Regions from separate parts of the Lysinibacillus sp. NPDC092081 genome, predicted to be linked through region 1. Evidence: a T-box and tRNA genes for the amino acid it is inferred to sense, from the RefSeq annotation. Region 1 holds a T-box; the other holds one or more tRNA genes.
The links. A T-box is a leader RNA that pairs with one kind of tRNA and senses whether it is charged. The one in region 1 lies ahead of tyrS (tyrosine--tRNA ligase), so its partner is inferred to be a tRNA-Tyr.
Positions count from the first base shown of each region.

Region 1 (10,261 bases):
GATCGTTTCTCTTGGAGGAGGTAGTGCGCACGATGCAGCGAAAGGTATCGGACTTATTGCTTCGAATGGTGGACGCATTCATGATTACGAGGGCGTTGACAAATCACAAAACCCATTGGTGCCATTAATCGCTATTAACACAACTGCTGGTACAGCAAGTGAAATGACTCGCTTCACGATTATCACGGATACAGCTCGTAAAGTGAAGATGGCCATTGTGGATAAACATGTTACTCCACTACTATCAATTAATGACCCAGAGCTAATGATTGGCTTACCTCCTGCTCTAACAGCGGCAACTGGTTTAGATGCATTAACACATGCAATCGAATCATTTGTATCGACAAACGCAACACCAATTACTGACGCTTGCGCTGAAAAGGTACTTCAGCTAGTTCCTGAATATTTACCACGTGCCTATGCAAACGGTGCAGATTTAGAAGCCCGTGAGCAAATGGTTTACGCACAATTTTTAGCAGGTATGGCGTTTAATAACGCTTCACTTGGCTATGTACATGCAATTGCTCATCAATTAGGTGGCTTCTATAATCTACCACATGGTGTATGTAATGCTATTTTATTGCCTCATGTTTGCCGCTTTAACTTAACAGCACGTACTGAGCGTTTTGCAAAAATCGCTGAATTGTTAGGTGAAAACGTTGAAGGATTAAGTAAACGTGATGCTGCTGAGAGAGCAATTGTAGCAATTGAAAATCTTTCTAAAGATTTGAACATTCCAAGTGGCTTCCGCGAATTAGGTGCGAAGGATGAGGATATTGAAATCTTAGCTAAAAATGCAATGTTAGATGTATGTGCTGCAACAAACCCACGTAAAGCAACTTTAGAAGACATTAAACAAATAATTACAAATGCGATGGGCCCTGTAGCGAAAAAAGAAGAATCACTCGAAGCTATCGCACTTTCTTAATAAGTAATCAGAAGGCATGTCTCTTGGCATGCCTTTTTTTATTGAGGAAAACATTCCGTCATTGTAAGTGACTTCAACACTCGCTATACTTTTCTTAAAAAGAATTGGAGATAAGAAGATGCGTTTAATCTCAATTTGTCCTAGTAATACCGAGCTTGTTGCATATTTAGGCCTGACTGATCAGCTTGTTGGTGTCGATGATTTTTCAGATTGGCCATTAGCAGTAAACGACTTACCTCAGCTTGGCCCAGATTTATCAATCGATATGGATGCTTTAGAGGCGTTACAGCCTGATCTTGTACTCGCATCCTTAAGTGTCCCTGGCATGGAAAAAAATATTGAAGCTCTACAAGCTAGAAATATTCCGCATATTATTTTTAATGCTAATTCTTTAGAAGAAATCGCACAGGATCTCCATACTTTAGGTAAAGCCTGCGGAGTTGAAGGGCGTGCAAAGGAAATTTCTGAGGAATATTTACAATGTATCGATTGTCTTCGCACAGTTGCTCAAACGATTCCTAAAAAACCTACTCTCTATTGGGAGTGGTGGCCAAACCCTATCTTTACGCCAGGTAAAATTAATTGGCTAACTGAAATTAGTGCCATTGCTGGTGGGGAAAATCTGTTTCAAGATGTAGAATTAGCAAGCGTGCAAACCGATTGGGCAGATGTAGTAAGACGCGACCCAAACTATATTATGATGGCTTGGGTCGGTGTTGCCTTTGAACGTATTCAACCGGCTAATTTATTAAAACGTGCACATGCACAGGAGCTTCAAGCTGTTAAAATGAAACAGCTTTACGTAATGGAGGAATGGCTTTATTGTCGTCCATCACCACGTCTTATAGAGGGTGCATTAAAGCTAGCGAATATGCTTCATCCCAAAGAATATAAGCACGTAAAGCTTTCTAGTTTTTTAGATAGCTAAAAGAAATCGTCAACGTAGTCTTTGTTAATATTGTAACGCTTTAAATGAGAGTGATTTCCGTTCCATGCTACTCGCTTCGCACAGGTAAATCATTGCTGGAGTTTCGTCTTATAACTATGACATACCAGAAGATACACGCTATGTGAAGTGGTTGATTGGAGTAGAGGCTGGGCGACATAATAAAGTAAAAGGATTCACACACTGTTTTGTGTATGAATCCTTTTTTGCTCTTTGGAAGGTGGATGTCGATAAAATTCAGAAGTTGGGTGATAAAACGTGAAAGTTAGTCGATAAAATTCAAAAGTTGGATGACATTTTTTAAAACGGCCGTCAATCCCTCGTTTTGCCGAAGACATACTTTATTTGCATCTTAATTTCATTGACACAATCGTTTTCCAACAAAACAAAATATCCCCTCAAATATTGAGGGGATGTTTCTTTTTGTTGTGTGAGTCTGGATTATACAAACTTCACCATATGGTATTTTTTCTTGCCGCGACGAACAATGCTGAATGCATCTTCTAAACGATCTTTGCCGTCGATTACATATTCTAATTCAGTGACCTTTTCACCATTCACGCTAATCGCACCATTCGTTACATCTTCACGAGCTTGACGTTTTGAAGGTGAAATACCCGCTTCCACTAGTAAATCCACGATGTTTTTATCTTCTTTCGCCATTTCAATAGAAGGAACATCTTTAAATGCATCTTTCATTTCATCAGCAGAAAGTGCTTTTAGGTCACCAGAGAATAAAGCAGCTGTAATGCGAATTGCTTGGTCTAATGCTTCTTGACCATGAATTAAGCGAGTCATTTCTTCAGCTAGTGCTTTTTGTGCCTTACGTAAATGTGGTTCCTCTTCTACAGATACTGCTAAAGCTTCGATTTCTTCACGAGAAAGGAATGTGAAGATTTTTAAGTATTTTACAACATCAGCATCCGCAGCATTAATCCAGAATTGGTAGAACTCGTATGGAGATGTTTTCTTACTATCTAACCATACAGCGCCACCTGCTGTTTTACCAAATTTCGTACCGTCTGCTTTCGTTACTAAAGGAATTGTTATACCAAAAGCTTTCGTCTCTTCCTCATGTGTTTTACGAATAACTTCTAAACCTGTTGTAATATTTCCCCACTGGTCTGAGCCACCTACTTGAATGCGGCAGTTGTAATGGTTGTATAAATGATTGTAATCAATACCTTGAATTAAAGTATACGCAAACTCAGTAAATGAAATCCCTGTATCTAGGCGTGATGCAATCGTATCTTTTGCTAACATGTAGTTCACGTTAATTAATTTCCCATAATCACGTAAAAACTCAATCGTATTTATATTGCCAATCCAGTCACGGTTATTAACTAACTGAGCACCATTACCATCTTCTGCAAACTCAAAAATACGCTCTAATTGACTACGGATACCTTGAACATTTTTATCAATTTGCTCAACTGTTTGTAATTGGCGTTCTTCAGAGCGACCCGATGGATCTCCAATCATACCCGTTGCACCACCAACTAACAAAATTGGACGGTGGCCAGCTTTTTGGAATCGACGTAGCGTTAAAAGAGGCACAATATGCCCAATATGCATAGAATCCGCAGTTGGATCAACACCACAGTATAAAGATACGGATTGTTCATCTAATAATTTGGTCATACCTTCAGCATCAGTTTGTTGGTATAACAATCCGCGCCATTCTAAGTCTTGAAATAATTCGTTTGTCATTTTTATTCCTCCTAAGTGTTTAATATTTCGTGCAGGGAGAATTATTTTAGAAATAAAAAAGTCCCTACACGCAAAAACATTGCATGCAGGGACGTTAATCACTAACGCGGTACCACCCGGCTTGAAGATGTCATCCATCTTCCTCTTCATTCAATCGCCTTTATCGCAGGCGCGCACGTCTAAGCTCCAAGCACGTAATTCGTCTCTACATTATGACCAGCTTTCACCAACCGCTGGCTCTCTAAACAGGGAATAATAGACACTACTGCAAGCTCTTCATCACTAGAAAACTATAAGCATTATTCTATACGAATCTTTTTCATTGTCAATAACTATGTTCGACCTAAATCAATATGTGCTATAATAGACAAGATTTTAGGAGGTCGATACATTGAAAGATTGGATTGAGAAAATCAATGCAAAGATCGATGAATTAGTTCAACAAAAATGGATGAAGAAATTACGTATTTCAGGAAGTGTTGCCTGGAACTTATTTTTACTATTTTTAGTCTTTGCATTGGTAGGTACTGTATTTGCCGGTTCAGTTGGCGCTGGCTATTTTGCGTCACTTGTAAAAGAAGAGCCACTACGCTCAAAGCAAGAATTACGCAATGAAATTTTTAACTACGATTCAACAAGTGAGATTTATTTTGCCAACGATATTTATATCGGAAAATTACGTACAGATTTGGACCGTCGAGCAACAACATTAAACAATGTCGCACCTGATGTTCTAAATGCGGTATTAGCGACAGAGGATGAGTATTTCCGTGAACATAACGGAATAGTTCCGAAGGCCGTCATCCGCGGGCTACTTCAAGACGTAACAAACTCTTCCACTCAAACTGGTGGTTCTACATTAACACAGCAGCTTATTAAAAACCAAGTATTAACAAACGAAGTGTCTTATGAACGAAAAGCAAAAGAACTTTTACTTGCTATGCGCATAGAGCACTTTATGTCAAAGGAAGAAATTTTAGAGGCCTATTTAAACATAGTTCCTTATGGTCGTAACTCTTCCGGTCGAAACATTGCAGGAGTTGAAACAGCTGCTGAAGGTATTTTCAATGTAAAAGCAAAGGATTTAACGCTTCCTCAAGCAGCGTATATAGCTGGTATTCCTCAATCACCTTTTACTTACACACCTTTTACAAATACAGGTGTACTTAAAAGTAAAGAAGCACTTCAACTGGGTATTGATCGTATGAAAATTGTACTTTATCGTATGAAAGACGCAGGTTACATTAACGAAGCTCAATATAAAGAAGCACTCGCTTATGATATTACTGCTGATTTCCGTTCACCAGAGATGCGCACGGAGGATCGCTACCCATGGCTAACGTATGAGCTTGAAAGTCGCGCGACAGAAATTATTGCTGAAAAACTAGCAGTAGAAGATGGTATTGATCCAGAACGCTTAAAAAATGAAAAAAAATTAAAAGACAAGTATACGATCCTAGCAGATCGTGATGTCCGCTCAAAAGGTTATCGTATCTATTCAACTATTAATAAGGATATGTACGATTCGATGCAAAAAGCAGCGGAAAACTTTAAAATTTACGGTCATACTTACACCGTTAAAGACAAGGATCCTGCAACAGGTGCAGAAGTTGATGTTCAAATGCCTGTACAGGTTGGCAGTATTTTAATTGAAAATAATACTGGACGTATTTTAAGCTTTGTCGGTGGTCGTGATTTTGAACTTAAAAATTATAACTATGCAACACAAGCATATCGCTCAAATGGCTCAACAATGAAACCACTACTCGTATATGCACCTGCAATAGAATACAGTGTAATTGGTGCAGGTAGCCCGTTAGTTGACGTAAAATTCTCTGTGGGCGGATGGAGTCCGAACAACTATATTACTAGTGATGAACGAGGACTTATCCCTGCTCGTGAGGCATTAGCTGATTCACAAAACTTATCAGCTTTACGTTTATATAATGATATTCTTAACAGACGCCCTGCTGATCTTTTAGCAAAAATGGGGTTCTCAAAGTTACAGCCTGATGACTTCACAAACCTTGCAACTGGGATTGGAGCATTGAAGGAAGGAACTACTGTTGAAGAAAATACCAATGCCTATGCAACTTTCGCAAACGGTGGACAATTCATTGATTCTTATATGATTGATAGAATTGAAGATCAAAATGGAAATATCATATATAAACACGAAGTTAAGCCTGAACAAGTATTTAGTCCTGAAACCTCTTATATCATTACAGATATGTTACGAGATGTGTTAACAAAAGGAACAGGTACAGTTGCAAGAAATACGCTTAAATTCTCTGCTGACTTTGCCGCTAAAACAGGTACTTCACAAAATTATAAAGATGTTTGGCTAGTTGGCTATAACCCGAATGTTTCTCTTGGTGTATGGATGGGTTATGATAACAATCAATCACTGTATACATTTAATAATACGTATCAGCAGCCTAGTGTGCGAATTAACAAGCTATGGGGAACATTAATGAATTCTGTGTATGATGTCGATCCACAATTAATTGCCCCTAAAACTAGATTTAAACAACCGAAAAACGTTGTCACTGCATCATTCTGTGGTATTTCTGGTTTAGCGCCTTCTGCAGCATGTGCTAACGCTGGTCTCGTGCGCTCTGACTTGTTTAACGCGAAAGTATTTTTACCTTCACAACCTGATGATAGCTTAGCTTCCTCAAGCGTTGTTACGATTAAAGGTAAAACCTATAATGCACTCCCTAACACACCGCCAGAATTTGTAAAGACAGGTGGTGCAGGTATTAATCAAGCATTTATTAAACGAATGTTAGGCAGACTTGGCGGTAACCCGGCAAGCCTATTACCAAAAAATTCGTCATTATCGAATTCATCGGTATCCGGTGTTGATTTCCCGGCAGATAACAATTCGCCAGCAGCAGTAACCGCTTCAATTAATGGCAATACATTATCTTGGACAGGCTCTTCCAATGACGTAGTCGGTTATCGAATATATAAAGTAACAAACGGTGGTAGAACTCTTGTCGGATCAGTGCTTGAATCATCACAAAGTATGACGGTAGCAAGTGGGCAAGCCTATGTTGTTGTCGCTGTAGATATTACAGGTTTAACCTCATCGCAATCCAATGTCGCTTCTACTGGTGGTAGTGCGGATGAAAAACAACCTGAAAAAGACAATCAAGAAAAAGTTCCACCAACTACCCCACCTACTAACGACAATGACTCGAATCATAATGGAAACGGTTCGGAAAATGGCAATGGGTCTAGTGGTGGTAACGGGAACGGCTCTAATAGCGGCAATGGGTCCGGAAATAACGGCAATGGGTCTGGAAATAACGGCAACGGCTCTAATAACGGCAATGGGTCCGGAAATAACGGCAACGGTTCCGGAAACACCGGGAATGGCTCTAACGGAGGAGACAACGGAAATACAACTCCACCGACTGATCCACCTACCCAATAATAAACAGGCAGGCATACTACAAAGTAATTGTAGTATGCTTGTTTTTTTGCCATTATAAAGGGGACTACTAATTTGAAGGGGTGGAAATAATATGGACATTTTAGTTTTAGGAGGCACTCGCTTTTTTGGTAAAAAGCTTGTTGAACGCTGTCTTCAAAATGGGCATAGCGTAACTGTTTTAACACGTGGACAAAGCAGAAATCCTTTTGGTACAAAGGTGAAGCAGCTAATTGTTAATCGGGATGATGCCGATTCGTTGTCACAGGTATTATCAAGTTCAACATGGGATATTGTTTATGATAATATTTGCTACTCTCCCAATGAAGCTTCTAAAATATGTGAAATTTTAGAAGGTAAAACGAAAAAGCTCGTTTTTACATCTACTCTATCCACCTACGAAATAGACGGCATGGTCAAGACTGAGGAAGATTTCAATCCATATGATTATGAAGTTCGGATGGGGAACCGTGAAGATTTTTCATATGGTGAGGGTAAGCGTCAAGCAGAGGCAGTACTTTTCAAAGAGGCTACGTTCCCTGTTGTCGCTGTACGTCTCCCGATTGTTATGAGTGAGAACGACTATACACGTCGTTTACATTTTCATGTTGAACGAGTTTTACAGGAACAGCCTATTTCATTACCAAATATTGAAGCAAAGATGAGCTTTATTACGGATGACGAAGCAGCTGCATTTTTGTATTTTACTGGCATTACACCAATTGAAGGACCTTATAATGCAACAGCTGCAGGTGCAATTTCGTTAAAAGATTTACTTGAGCTTATTGAAGTAACAACCGGAAAGCATGCAAAAATTTCTCTAGTAGGTGGCGATGAAATGTCGCAGTCACCGTTTGGGGTTCCAGCAGATTGGTATATGTCAACTACAAAGGCAGAAGCTGCAGGCTTTACATTTAGTCAACTCCACGATTGGCTCCCTACGCTAGTGAAAACATTAGTAAAAGAGCTGCGATAAGTTAGGCCATTAAAAATCTGCTAGACTTCTCACCAAAGAAAGTGTAGCAGATTCATTTTCATCGTAGTTAATTGGCCTGATACTAAAACAGTATCGTTTTTAATATTGCAACTGCTTCATCGATTTCAGCTTTTGACACGGTTAATGGTGGTAGTAGACGAATAACGTTTGGTCCTGCACTTACTAATAATAAGCCGTTTTCCTCCGCCTCAGCTATATACGAGGCTACCTCAGTGTCGCCACAGCCAATGCCAAGAAGTAAGCCCTGGCCCTGTACCGTATACGTAGACGGTAGATTCGCTTTCAACTGCTTAACAAAATAAGTAGATAGCTCCTGTACATTTTGTAAAAATGCAGGTTCAAAGACATGATCAAGCACGGTTTCAGCAACACTCATTGCAAGTGGATTACCACCGAATGTTGTCCCATGTGTGCCAGGATTAAATGTATCATATAGCTCTGCTGTCCCAAGCATCCCACCGACAGGGAAGCCCCCACCTAGCCCTTTGGCCAATGTCACAATATGTGGCTTTAAGATCGTTTGCTCAAAAGCATATTTTGTTCCTGTTCGTCCAATACCTGTCTGAACCTCATCGATCATTAGTAATATTCCTTTGTCGTCACAGACTTTCGCTATTGCTGCTGCGAACTCTGGTGATACACTGTTAACGCCGCCCTCACCTTGAATCATCTCCAACATAATTGCTGCGACAGAATCGTCAATCGTTGCTTCAAGTGCTGCCACATCATTAAAAGGTAGAATTGTAAACTTTTCAACAAGTGGTCCGAAGCCATCACGTACCTTGCCCTGACCTGTTGCGGACATTGCTCCAAAAGTTCGCCCATGAAAGGATTTCTCGAAAGTAATAATATGATTTTTCCCTGTATGCTTACGTGCAAGCTTAATGGACGCTTCATTCGCTTCCGCACCACTATTACAGAAAAATGCATAAGAAAAATGTGTATCTGCTATTAATTTTTGCGCTACCTTCTCCTGGCCAGGAATATCAAATAAATTAGAAATATGCCAGAGCTTTTTACTTTGATCTTGAATAGCTTCCACAATCGCAGGATGTGAATGACCAAGACTCACTACAGCGATTCCACTTATAAAATCTAAATATTTTTTCCCAGCAGAATCTTCAACAACCGTTCCTTGCCCTTTGACAATTTGGGCGCGGCGTTTGCCATAGTTTCCAAATAAAGCACTCATTTTATCAACTCCTACTAATTTTGACTATAACAATCATCTTCTCTAAACAACTATATTGCTACCTCTATGCCATTAGAACGGTCACTCTTATCTATGAAGAAGAATGACTGTTACTGAGTGAGAATGAGGGAAACTTTACTCATTCGGGTTATCTTCATCTCCCGGATAAAATCGTCGTACCTACTAGCGATTCCCCAACAATTTGCACTGATGGAATACCTGCACTTAAACATTCAAGAGCTCCTTGAACTTTAGGTATCATCCCACCATAAATACGACCCTCATCAATCCATTGATTGATGAAGGAAGGTGTTACTTTCGATTGATATTCATCGTTAATACGAATACCACTTACATCCGTTACAAGTAATAAGCTATCTGCATCTATAGCTAGTGCTATTTCACTTGCTACCGTATCCCCATTAATATTTAATACTTGACCATGTTCATTTGCTCCAACGCAAGCAATAACCGGTACAACCCCCACACTAATTAATGCTTCTAGCAAAGATGTATTGACGGTTTTTACTTCACCAACAAAACCGTATACATCTTTGTCTAGATAATCCGCTACAATTAACTGACCATCAAAGCCATTTAATCCAATTGCAGCAATGCCAGCCGTTGTTAATTCATGAACAAGCGCAGGATTGACCTTTCCTATTAGCGTTGACTGTACTATATCAATTGCAGCTTCGCTCGTGACACGAATACCGTTTAAAGTATGTGATTCTATCCCACGCACCGCAAGTTCATGGTTAATAGCTGGGCCACCACCATGGGTAATAATAAGCTCTACACCGCTCTCTTGGAGTTTTTTAAAATTCTCAAAAAACGACTCATTTAAGCCCTCTAACGTACTGCCACCAAGCTTAATGACCATTCGTTTACGAGCGGTATGAGGCATTGATTTGAACGTAGTCATAAGTTAGATCACATCCCCAAGCATGCCCCTTGCCTTCCCCAATACCAAGTGACACATAGATTTTCACTTCATGCATTTTTAAAATTTGAATTAACCCATCCTCCGAAAATGGAATTGGCTCACC
Region 1 is NZ_JBIVRU010000002.1:89,409-99,669, reverse strand. Features, by position in the region: gene ACIQLB_RS05275 (iron-containing alcohol dehydrogenase) at 1-928, shown strand, start outside; gene ACIQLB_RS05270 (cobalamin-binding protein) at 1,047-1,856, shown strand; gene tyrS (tyrosine--tRNA ligase) at 2,316-3,584, opposite strand; T-box leader at 3,669-3,873, opposite strand; gene ACIQLB_RS05260 (transglycosylase domain-containing protein) at 3,976-7,026, shown strand; gene ACIQLB_RS05255 (NAD-dependent epimerase/dehydratase family protein) at 7,118-7,999, shown strand; gene ACIQLB_RS05250 (acetylornithine transaminase) at 8,082-9,212, opposite strand; gene argB (acetylglutamate kinase) at 9,367-10,137, opposite strand; gene argJ (bifunctional glutamate N-acetyltransferase/amino-acid acetyltransferase ArgJ) at 10,100-10,261, opposite strand, start outside.

Region 2 (10,261 bases), on a different contig from region 1:
TTATACAAACTTAGAAAAAGACTTGAATATCCAAGTTTATTTCGCAGATCCTTACTCTTCTTGGCAGCGGGGCAGTAATGAAAATGCGAATGGTTTACTACGTGAATTTTTCCCTAAGCGAACAGACCTAGCTAGGGTAAGCAAAGATGAATTAAAAAAGGCGTTATATTTAATTAATAATCGCCCAAGAAAATGCTTGGGTTGGAAATCTGCACACGAAGCGTTCATGGAGCAAGTGTTGCACTTAATTTGACAAAGTAACATATCCAAAAGAATATTAAAGAATAGCAATATATATAAGAGACATTTCAACCAAGTGATTGGTGAAATGTCTCTTTACTATATTTTATACAGTTGCTGCTCGTAGCTCTATACGGCGAATCTTACCAGAAGTTGTTTTTGGTAGTTCATCAATAAAGACAATACTACGAGGATATTTATAAGGTGCTGTTAATTCTTTAACGTGCTCCTGTAGTTCTTTTGTTAACTCGTCCTCATCACGATCTCTGAAGCCTTCTCGCAAGATGACAAAGGCTTTAACAATATGCCCTCTAATTTCATCTGGTGCTGCGACTACAGCACATTCTTGGACAGCTTCATGTTTATTTAAAGCATCCTCTACCTCAAATGGCCCAATTGTATAGCCTGATGAAATAATGATGTCATCTCCTCGACCTTCAAACCAGAAGTAGCCGTCTTCATCGCATTTGGCTTGGTCACCAGTAATATACCAATCTCCACGGAAAGCAGCTTGTGTACGTTCAGGTTCACGATAGTACTCTTTAAATAGAGCAGGAGATGATTTGTGTACTGCAATATCTCCAACTTCTCCAATCGGTGCCTCGTTGCCTTCATAATCTATGATACGGATAATATTGCCTGGGGTAGGAACACCCATTGAACCCGGACGTAACTCAGTATGTTCAAGTGTGCCGATTAATAAAGTATTTTCCGTTTGGCCATAGCCATCACGCACTTTAAGACCAAAGTTGTTCATAAATATTTCGATGACTGGTCGATTTAATGGTTCACCAGCAGAAACAGCGCTACGTAGAGAAGATAGATTATAGTCTTTTAAATTATCAAGCTTCGCCATAATTCGATATTCTGTTGGAGTACAGCATAAAACATTGATCTTTTCATCTTGAAGCAGTTGAAGGTATGTTTTTGCATCAAATCCTCCGTGGTATACAAATGCAGTTGCACCCAGCATAATAGTCGATAAAAATGGGCTCCAGATCCATTTTTGCCACCCTGGAGCTGCAGTAGCCCAAACTAAGTCACCTTCACGTACACAAAGCCATTGAGAAGCGGCTGTTCTAATATGTGCATATCCCCATCCATGTGAATGGACAACTCCTTTTGGTTTGCCAGTGGTGCCAGATGTATAAGAAAGAAATGCCATATCGTCTCTTTTAGTAGCAGCTGCTGTAAATGTATCTGGTTGTGTACTTGCCAATTTATCTAAAGATGTCCAATCACCTGTAACAGTACCTATAACCAATTTATTATTTAAAGCTTCTACTGAAGAAGTAATACGATCTATCTCACCAGTGAACGCTTCATAGGCAATTACTGCCCTTGCAGAAGAGTGCTCCATACGATACTCTAAATCACTTGCACGTAACATTTCTGAACATGAAATAGGAACAATTCCAGCCTTTAGACAGCCAAGGAAAACAAAATAAGCCTCAGGCAGACGTGGAATAATAACTAATACGCGATCACCTTTTTGAAGCCCCTTCTTCGTCAAGGCATGCGCGTATTGATTCATTTTTTGAACAAGTTCAATATAGGAAATTGTTCGGCGATCCTGTTGAGTATTTAACCATCGTATTGCTTGACGATCGCTATCGTGAGAAAATTTCTCCAATTCCTCTGTAATATTATAGAACTCTGGTGCAATTAAATCGTTTGTTACCATGTGAACATTCCTCCCCCAAACAAATTTAATAGAAAATTCTTAAAACTATTTTCATTTTAACAATTACAATAATATACAGCAAGAATATTCTGTACATAAAATAGAAATATTAGATTTAATAGAGAACTATTAGGATTCTGGTTAATGTACAGGAAAGTTTCGACAAAAAATATAAAAATTTTCACAAAAAGTATTGCATAATTTATAATGCTTGCTATAATAATAAATGTACTGAGAGAGGTTTTAAAAACCAAATTGAATAGTATTGTTCCGAAGTAGCTCAGTTGGTAGTAGCACCTGACTGTTAATCAGGTTGTCGCAGGTTCGAGTCCTGCCTTCGGAGCCATTTTTTTGCCCATTTTTAAAATAATGATGTTATACATATAATAAATTATAAAAAAAGTGTTGCATTGGGAAGAAAGTAATGTTAATATAAATATTGTCTTGTTTGAGACATAAGAAATGGCCCCTTGGTCAAGTGGTTAAGACACCGCCCTTTCACGGCGGTAACACGGGTTCGAATCCCGTAGGGGTCACCATTTTTAAAGCATTGTAGTAATGCAAAGGCTTAAAAAGAAAATAAACTGTGAAGAAATAAACACCTGTTTCTATGGAGGATTAGCTCAGCTGGGAGAGCATCTGCCTTACAAGCAGAGGGTCGGCGGTTCGAGCCCGTCATCCTCCACCATAATGTGTTATTTCGGAGGGGTAGCGAAGTGGCTAAACGCGGCGGACTGTAAATCCGCTCCTTAGGGTTCGGCGGTTCGAATCCGTCCCCCTCCACCAGTTTTTATAAATGATTGGGGTATAGCCAAGCGGTAAGGCAACGGATTTTGATTCCGTCATGCCTAGGTTCGAATCCTAGTACCCCAGCCATTTTTATATTTTGAGCCATTAGCTCAGTTGGTAGAGCATCTGACTTTTAATCAGAGGGTCGAAGGTTCGAGTCCTTCATGGCTCACTTTTATAGAATAAAGCATATTCAAAAGTGTAACATTAACTACAGATACTAATCTCTTGCTGAAAACAGCAGGAGATTTTTTTATGCGCTATTTAATTGTATAAATATTCACGAAATTGTAAGGTTGAGCCAGAGAGGATATAGGCTTTACAATAGTCTTATAACTTAAAGGGGGTATGAAAAGATGAATAAACTAAATATTTCTATTATTGGGGTACCAACTGATTATGGGCAAACTCGCAGAGGGGTAGATATGGGGCCAAGTGCTATCCGTTATGCAGGTGTTGTAGAACGCTTAGAAGCTATTGGGCATGTAGTACATGATCAAGGGGATATACGTGTTAGTCAAAAGGAAGAAGGCACTATTGTTGATAAACAGCTACTTAATTTAGAGGAAGTTATCGATGTAAGTACATCCTTAGCAAACCGCGTAAATGAAGCAATTGAACAAAAGGCGTTTCCGCTTGTACTTGGTGGCGACCATAGCATTGCTATTGGCACACTTGCAGGGCTTGGTGAGCATTATAAAAATTTAGGCGTTATTTGGTTTGATGCGCATGCTGACCTAAACACACCTGAAACGACACCGTCTGGCAATATACATGGTATGCCGTTAGCTGTTAGCATTGGGCTCGGTCATGAACGCTTAGTGAAAATTCGTAATGATGTACCAAAAATTAAACCTGAAAATGTCATTATTATTGGAGCACGTTCCGTAGATCCGGGAGAACGTGACTTAATAAGTCAGCAAGGAATCAAAGTGTATACAATGCACGAGGTAGATCGTCTTGGAATGACACGTGTAATGGAAGACGCTCTTGCTTATTTAAGAGAGCGTAATGTAGATGGTTTGCATTTATCACTTGATTTAGATGGGTTAGATCCACTTTATACTCCAGGAGTTGGGACACCTGTACCTGGTGGTATTACATATCGAGAAAGCCACTTGGCGATGGAAATGCTTCAGGAATCAGGTATGCTAACATCTGCTGAATTTGTTGAGGTTAATCCAATTTTAGATGAAAAGAATAGAACAGCTGATGTTGCGGTAGCGTTAATGGGCTCCTTATTAGGTGAAACCCTAGTTTAAAGAAATTTGACAAAAAATTGCCTATTGCCACAATCTATAAAAATCTTTTGTTATAATTAATAACAAAATGAAACTTTTCTTATCGATGGGCCGTAAAGTATAAGACAGTTGTAAAGGTGGAGAAATCAACACAATGGATGCGTTAGTAAACAAGAAAATAAAACAAGTGCTTAAAGGCGATCAAAACGCATTTGCAGATATTGTGAGTCTCTATCAGCACAAACTGTACCAAGTATGCTATAGGATGTTAGGGAACAAACAAGAATCTGAGGACATTACACAAGAAGCGTTTGTTCGTGCCTATATGAACTTGCATACTTTTGATCAGAAAAGAAAATTTTCAACGTGGCTTTATCGCATAGCGACAAACCTTTGTATAGACCGTATCCGGAAGAAAAAGCCGGATTACTATTTAGATGCGGAAGTAGCTGGTACAGAAGGGCTTGATATGTATTCGCAGATCGCAGCAGATGACCAGCTACCGGAGGAACAGATAGAGCAAATGGAATTGCAAGATCGCATTCAATATGAGATTGGCCGTTTGCCGGATAAATATCGTTCAGTTATAGTATTGAAATATATTGAAGAATTATCATTACAGGAAATTAGCGAGATTTTAGATATGCCTCTTGGAACGGTGAAAACGAGGATTCACCGCGGACGTGAAGCATTACGTAAGCAATTAAACAATCTGTAGGAGGGAAGCGTCATGAATACTTGTCCAGAGCATGTAATAGACTATATCCATGATTATTTAGATGGTGACATTAGTCGTGAGCATGAGCAAGAGTTAAAACGACATTTGCATACATGCAGTGATTGTAAACAATTGATGCAGGAATTAAGTGAAACAATCGCCTTTGTGAAGAGTGCTTCCCACATTACAGCGCCTCCGCATTTTGAAGAAGCCGTGATGGCTCGTTTACCGAAACCCAAAAGTCGTGTAGGCATGCAAAAATGGATTCGCCGGCATCCATTCTTTGTGGCAGCAGCAGTATTTTGTTTATTCATGAGTGCAACTTTACTAGGTAGTTTCATGGATGATCAACAGTTCTCCGTGACCAAACAGCCAAACCTAGTTGTTGAAGGTCAAACGGTTATTGTGCCGAAGGGAGAAGTTGTAAAAGGCGATATTGTTGTTAAAAATGGTGATTTAATTGTTGAGGGTGAAGTGGATGGCAATGTCACTGTTATTAATGGACAGTATATGGCATCTTCGGCAGTTGTTTCAGGAAAAATAGAAGAAATTGACGAAGTATTCGAATGGCTTTGGTATACGATTAAAAACTCAGTGAAGTCTGCTGTAACATTCGAGGAGAAGCAAGCAACTAAATAACACTCTATACGTCCTAATAGATAGTGCACGTGAGAGGCTGAAAGGTCTACTCTTTTGAGTAGACTTTTTATTTGAAAAAAGTTACATTTGTTAAGAATGTGCTATACTTAAATGTGTATGGATTCGCAATGAAAAGTGGGGGATGCCACGTGCAAATTATCGAACATTTCGCTAATTTAACACCTGTGAATATTGTTATTAACTTATTAGATGTACTGCTCGTATGGTACGTTATTTATAAAATTTTAACCCTCATTAAAGGTACGAAGGCTGTCCAATTATTAAAAGGAATTTTCGTAATTATTATTGCGCGCCTTGCTACAGACTTTTTTGGGTTAGAAACGTTAGGTTGGATGTTAAAACAAGTCATCGAGTTCGGTTTCTTGGCAATTATTATCATTTTTCAACCTGAAATAAGACGTGGTCTTGAACAAATTGGTAGAGGGAAGTTATTCCAACGTTCAATTAGTCAAGTCGAGGAAGAACAAACAAGGCTTATTGAAGCTATGAAGAAATCTGTTAGTTATATGGCCAAACGTCGTATAGGGGCGTTAATTTCTATTGAAAAAGAAACTGGTCTAAATGAATATATCGAAACGGGCATAGGTCTAAATGCTGAGATTTCATCTGAGTTACTTATCAACATTTTTATACCTAATACACCGCTTCATGATGGGGCAGTTATCATGCAGAAAGATAAAATATCGGCAGCAGCTTGTTATTTACCGCTTTCTGAGAGTCCTTTTATCTCAAAAGAGCTTGGGACACGCCACCGTGCTGCACTTGGATTAAGTGAAGTGACAGATGCCATTACTATAGTCGTATCAGAGGAAACTGGTGCCATTAGTATTACACTAAATGGTAATCTGCATCGAAATCTTGCTTTAGAGGAATTCGAAGAACTGTTACGTAAAATGTGGTTTGGATCAGCACAGGAATCAAATGCAGCCTCTAAGTTAACTTGGAGGGGGAAAAAGAATGGATAAAATGATGGATAGCCCTTGGGTGTTACGAATCGTTGCGCTATTTTTAGCCTTGTTGTTATTTTTCTCCGTTCGTACCGAATTATCTCCTACAAATAAAACAATAACGAGTGAGCAAACAGAGGTAATTCGCGATGTACCGGTAGATGTTTTTTATGACGATAAGAACCTCATTGTAACAGGGATACCAAAGACGGTGGATGTTACGATAAAAGGTCCAATGCCACTTGTTATACAAACAAAGGCAACGAAAGATTTTTCTGTATTTGTGGATTTAAGCAAATTACTTATAGGTAAGCATAATGTTAAACTACAATACGAAAATATTTCTGATAAGTTGCAAGTTACATTAGACCCTGCAACTGTAAATGTAAACATTGAGGAAAAGGTCACACAAGAGTTTCGTGTTGACCCTGAGATGAGTAATCGTTTAATTGAAGAAGGATATATTGTAAACGGCATGACTGCTAATCCAGCTACGGTGTATGTTACAGGTGCCAAAAGTGCAATTGAAAGCATTAGCTATGTAAAAGCTACTGTAACGGGTGAACAAGGCTTGAAAGAACCGTTCTCACAGGTAGCGGCAGTTAAAGTACTAGATCGTGATTTAAATAAGTTAGACGTGACGATTGAACCGGGAACTGTGAAGGTACAAGTAGATATTGGAGCATACAGCAGAGAGTTACCTGTTGTGCTGAAGGAAATAGGGAAAGCGGCTAATGGTATTACCGTCAACCAATTAACATTGAGTCCCGCAAAGGTGAGAGTATACGGTAGAAAATCTATTATAGATGCTTTAGCTGCAATACCACTAGAGGTTGACCTGTCAAAAATTACAGAATCAAAAACTTATGAATTTGATGTAAAATTACCAGAAGGTGTGACAAAAATATCTGAATCAAAAATTAAAGTGAAAGCAGATATTACGAAGGAAGAGCAGGAAAAAACAACAACGACTCCTACTCCTACACCTACTCCTTCGAACCCTTCGGAGGAATCTAGCACTCCTTCTGAGAACAATACGTCGCCTACTGAGAAAACAGAAGATATTGATTCTTAAACAATAACTGACTATAATTTTATTTTGATTCAGTAGAGATTTCGTTCTCTATCGGTAAGGGTATTCATTTTCGGATTAGAAACATTAACGAGAAAAAGTTGCTCAGGCTAAAATCAAAATACCCTAGGCTAAATTTATCTGTGCCGATTTAAAGTCCAGGTAAATTACATGGGGCATAATTAATAGTTACCAAGGAATGAACGAAAATAGACTTTTCCAAAAGTAAGCAGACGAGTGGTCTAGTTGTCAGTGTAGACAAGCGTGACTACCGTCTTGCATTGAAGGAGAGAATAATCAAAATGGGTAAATATTTTGGAACAGATGGCGTCCGTGGCGTCGCGAATAGTGAATTAACACCGGAGCTTGCATTTAAACTTGGCCGCGTAGGTGGCTACGTTTTAACGAAAGATGCAACTGACCGTCCAAAGGTTTTAATCGGTCGTGACACACGTATTTCAGGTGAAATGCTTGAAGGTGCACTTGTAGCTGGTCTTTTATCAATCGGGGTAGAGGTAATGCGTCTGGGTGTTATTTCGACACCAGGTGTGGCTTACCTTACTCGAATAATGAGCGCAAATGCAGGCGTCATGATTTCAGCCTCACATAACCCAGTTGCTGACAATGGTATTAAATTTTTCGGTCCTGATGGCTTTAAGCTAACAGATGCGCAAGAAGCCGAAATCGAAGCAATATTAGATGCACAAGAAGATACATTGCCACGTCCAATTGGGGCTGATTTAGGTTCTGTGAGTGACTACTTCGAGGGTGGACAAAAATATATTCAATACTTAAAACAAACAGTGACTGAAGAATTTGATGGCATCCATGTAGCATTAGATTGTGCACATGGTGCTACGTCTTCACTAGCTACACACCTATTTGCAGATTTAGAAGCGGATATCTCAACGATGGGTGCCTCACCAACAGGCTTAAACATTAATGACGGTGTCGGCTCAACACATCCAGAAGGGTTAGCTAGATTTGTCACAGAAAAGGGTGCTGATGTTGGTTTAGCATTCGATGGCGATGGTGATCGTTTAATCGCAGTAGATGAAAATGGTAAAATTGTTGATGGTGATCAAATTATGTTCATCATTGGGAAGCATTTGAATGCAATTGGTCGCTTGAAAAAGCAAACAATCGTTTCGACAGTTATGAGTAACATGGGCTTCTATAAAGCTGTTGAAGATAATGACATGCATAGTGTACAAACAGCTGTAGGTGATCGTTATGTCGTGGAAGAAATGCGTGCTAATGATTATAATCTAGGTGGCGAGCAATCGGGTCATATTGTTTTCTTAGACTTTAACACAACTGGTGATGGCTTATTAACTGGTATTCAGCTTGTCAACATTATGAAATCTACAGGTAAAAAACTGTCCGAGCTTGCTTCTGAAATGAAAATTTTCCCACAGCGTTTAGTCAACGTACGTGTAACAGACAAGCATGCTGTGACGGAAAATGCAAAAGTTGCTGCAGTGATTGCTGAGGTAGAAGTAGATATGGCTGGTAACGGTCGCGTGTTAGTGCGTCCTTCTGGTACTGAGCCACTTGTACGAGTAATGGTGGAAGCAGCGACAGAGGAAGACTGCGAACATTACGTAGAGCGTATAGCAGATGTTGTCCGTACTGAAATGGGCTTAACAGAATAAATAGTAACTCGATTTCCTTTAATAGGAGGTCGAGTTTTTCTTTTTTATTGAAAGCTCTGCCAACGGAAAAATGAATGTTTTCGAAGAGAATGGGAACAGTAGTACAGAGTCACAATTACAAGGAGTGTTGTATTAACAATGGCTAAAATTGCTACAGTGATTACCAATATGTTTGAGGACGCTGAATATACGAGTCCTAAAGGAGCATTAGAAGCGGCAGGTCATGAACTAATAACGATTGATACAACAGCAGGCATTGAGGTAGAAGGTAAAAATGGAGAGAAAGTAAAGATTGATAAAGGGATCGATGAGGTAAATGCTTCAGAATTTGATGCATTGTTCATCCCTGGTGGTTTTTCTCCTGATATACTACGCGTAGATGATCGTATTGTGGCATTTGTAAAGGAGTTTATGGACGATATGAAACCAACCTTTGCCATTTGTCATGGACCTCAATTACTCATTACTGCAAAAACATTAAATGGTCGTGACGCAACTGGCTACAAATCAATTCGAGTAGATTTAGAAAATGCTGGTGCGATATTCCATGACGAGGAAGTGTTTGTTTGCCAAAAACAATTAGTAACTAGTCGTACACCAGAGGATCTACCAGCATTTAATCGAGAAATTGTAAAATTATTGGAGAATAAAGAAGGCTAAGCTTAAAAGGCACAAGTGAATTTGCCTGTGCCTTTTATCTTCAAATCAATTATAACAATCCTACTTTTTTTTCAACGCTATAATAGCATTGGTAATTTGCCCAAGTCCGATACCAATGATAATGCCAACTCCAGCGCCGATTGCCGTGTCAATCCAGCCTCTGTCAAAAAAAGCTTCATATCCACCGCCAGTTAGAAAACCGCTTAATCCACCGATACCTAATCCTAAAAACAGGAAGCCACCATAAAATAACCCGATCGCCTCATAATCTGCGGGATCACGATTTTCGTAATACTGCTGGAAGCGTTCATTTAAATCCTCAGATTGCTCAGAGTTACTAGCGAATTTCAATTCCTCGCTAGCCTTATTAAAAGCTTCCTGCTCCGTAAAACCTTGTGACATCAAATCATTCATATAATCGCTCATATATAATATCATGTCGTCTTGCGCCTCTCGTCCCTGATCGGAACGCCCTTTAAACTTGGACAGTTGCTTGTCGATTTTACGTTTAGTTTGCCCACTTTTTTTGCGCAACTTTTCCATATAAGTCATTTCAGCGTCCTGCAAATAATTCTGGGATTGTTCTTTCGAAAAA
Region 2 is NZ_JBIVRU010000005.1:213,322-223,582, reverse strand. Features, by position in the region: gene ACIQLB_RS11365 (IS30 family transposase) at 1-253, shown strand, start outside; gene mbcS (acyl-CoA synthetase MbcS) at 347-1,924, opposite strand; tRNA gene ACIQLB_RS11355 (tRNA-Asn) at 2,194-2,270, shown strand; tRNA gene ACIQLB_RS11350 (tRNA-Glu) at 2,389-2,463, shown strand; tRNA gene ACIQLB_RS11345 (tRNA-Val) at 2,537-2,612, shown strand; tRNA gene ACIQLB_RS11340 (tRNA-Tyr) at 2,627-2,710, shown strand; tRNA gene ACIQLB_RS11335 (tRNA-Gln) at 2,726-2,800, shown strand; tRNA gene ACIQLB_RS11330 (tRNA-Lys) at 2,813-2,885, shown strand; gene rocF (arginase) at 3,070-3,975, shown strand; gene sigW (RNA polymerase sigma factor SigW) at 4,109-4,672, shown strand; gene ACIQLB_RS11315 (zf-HC2 domain-containing protein) at 4,685-5,311, shown strand; gene cdaA (diadenylate cyclase CdaA) at 5,461-6,297, shown strand; gene ACIQLB_RS11305 (CdaR family protein) at 6,290-7,354, shown strand; gene glmM (phosphoglucosamine mutase) at 7,654-9,006, shown strand; gene ACIQLB_RS11295 (type 1 glutamine amidotransferase domain-containing protein) at 9,145-9,666, shown strand; gene ACIQLB_RS11290 (hypothetical protein) at 9,727-10,261, opposite strand, start outside.
Region 2: it encodes a tRNA-Tyr, which carries the amino acid that the T-box ahead of tyrS (tyrosine--tRNA ligase) is inferred to sense. The anticodon was not compared.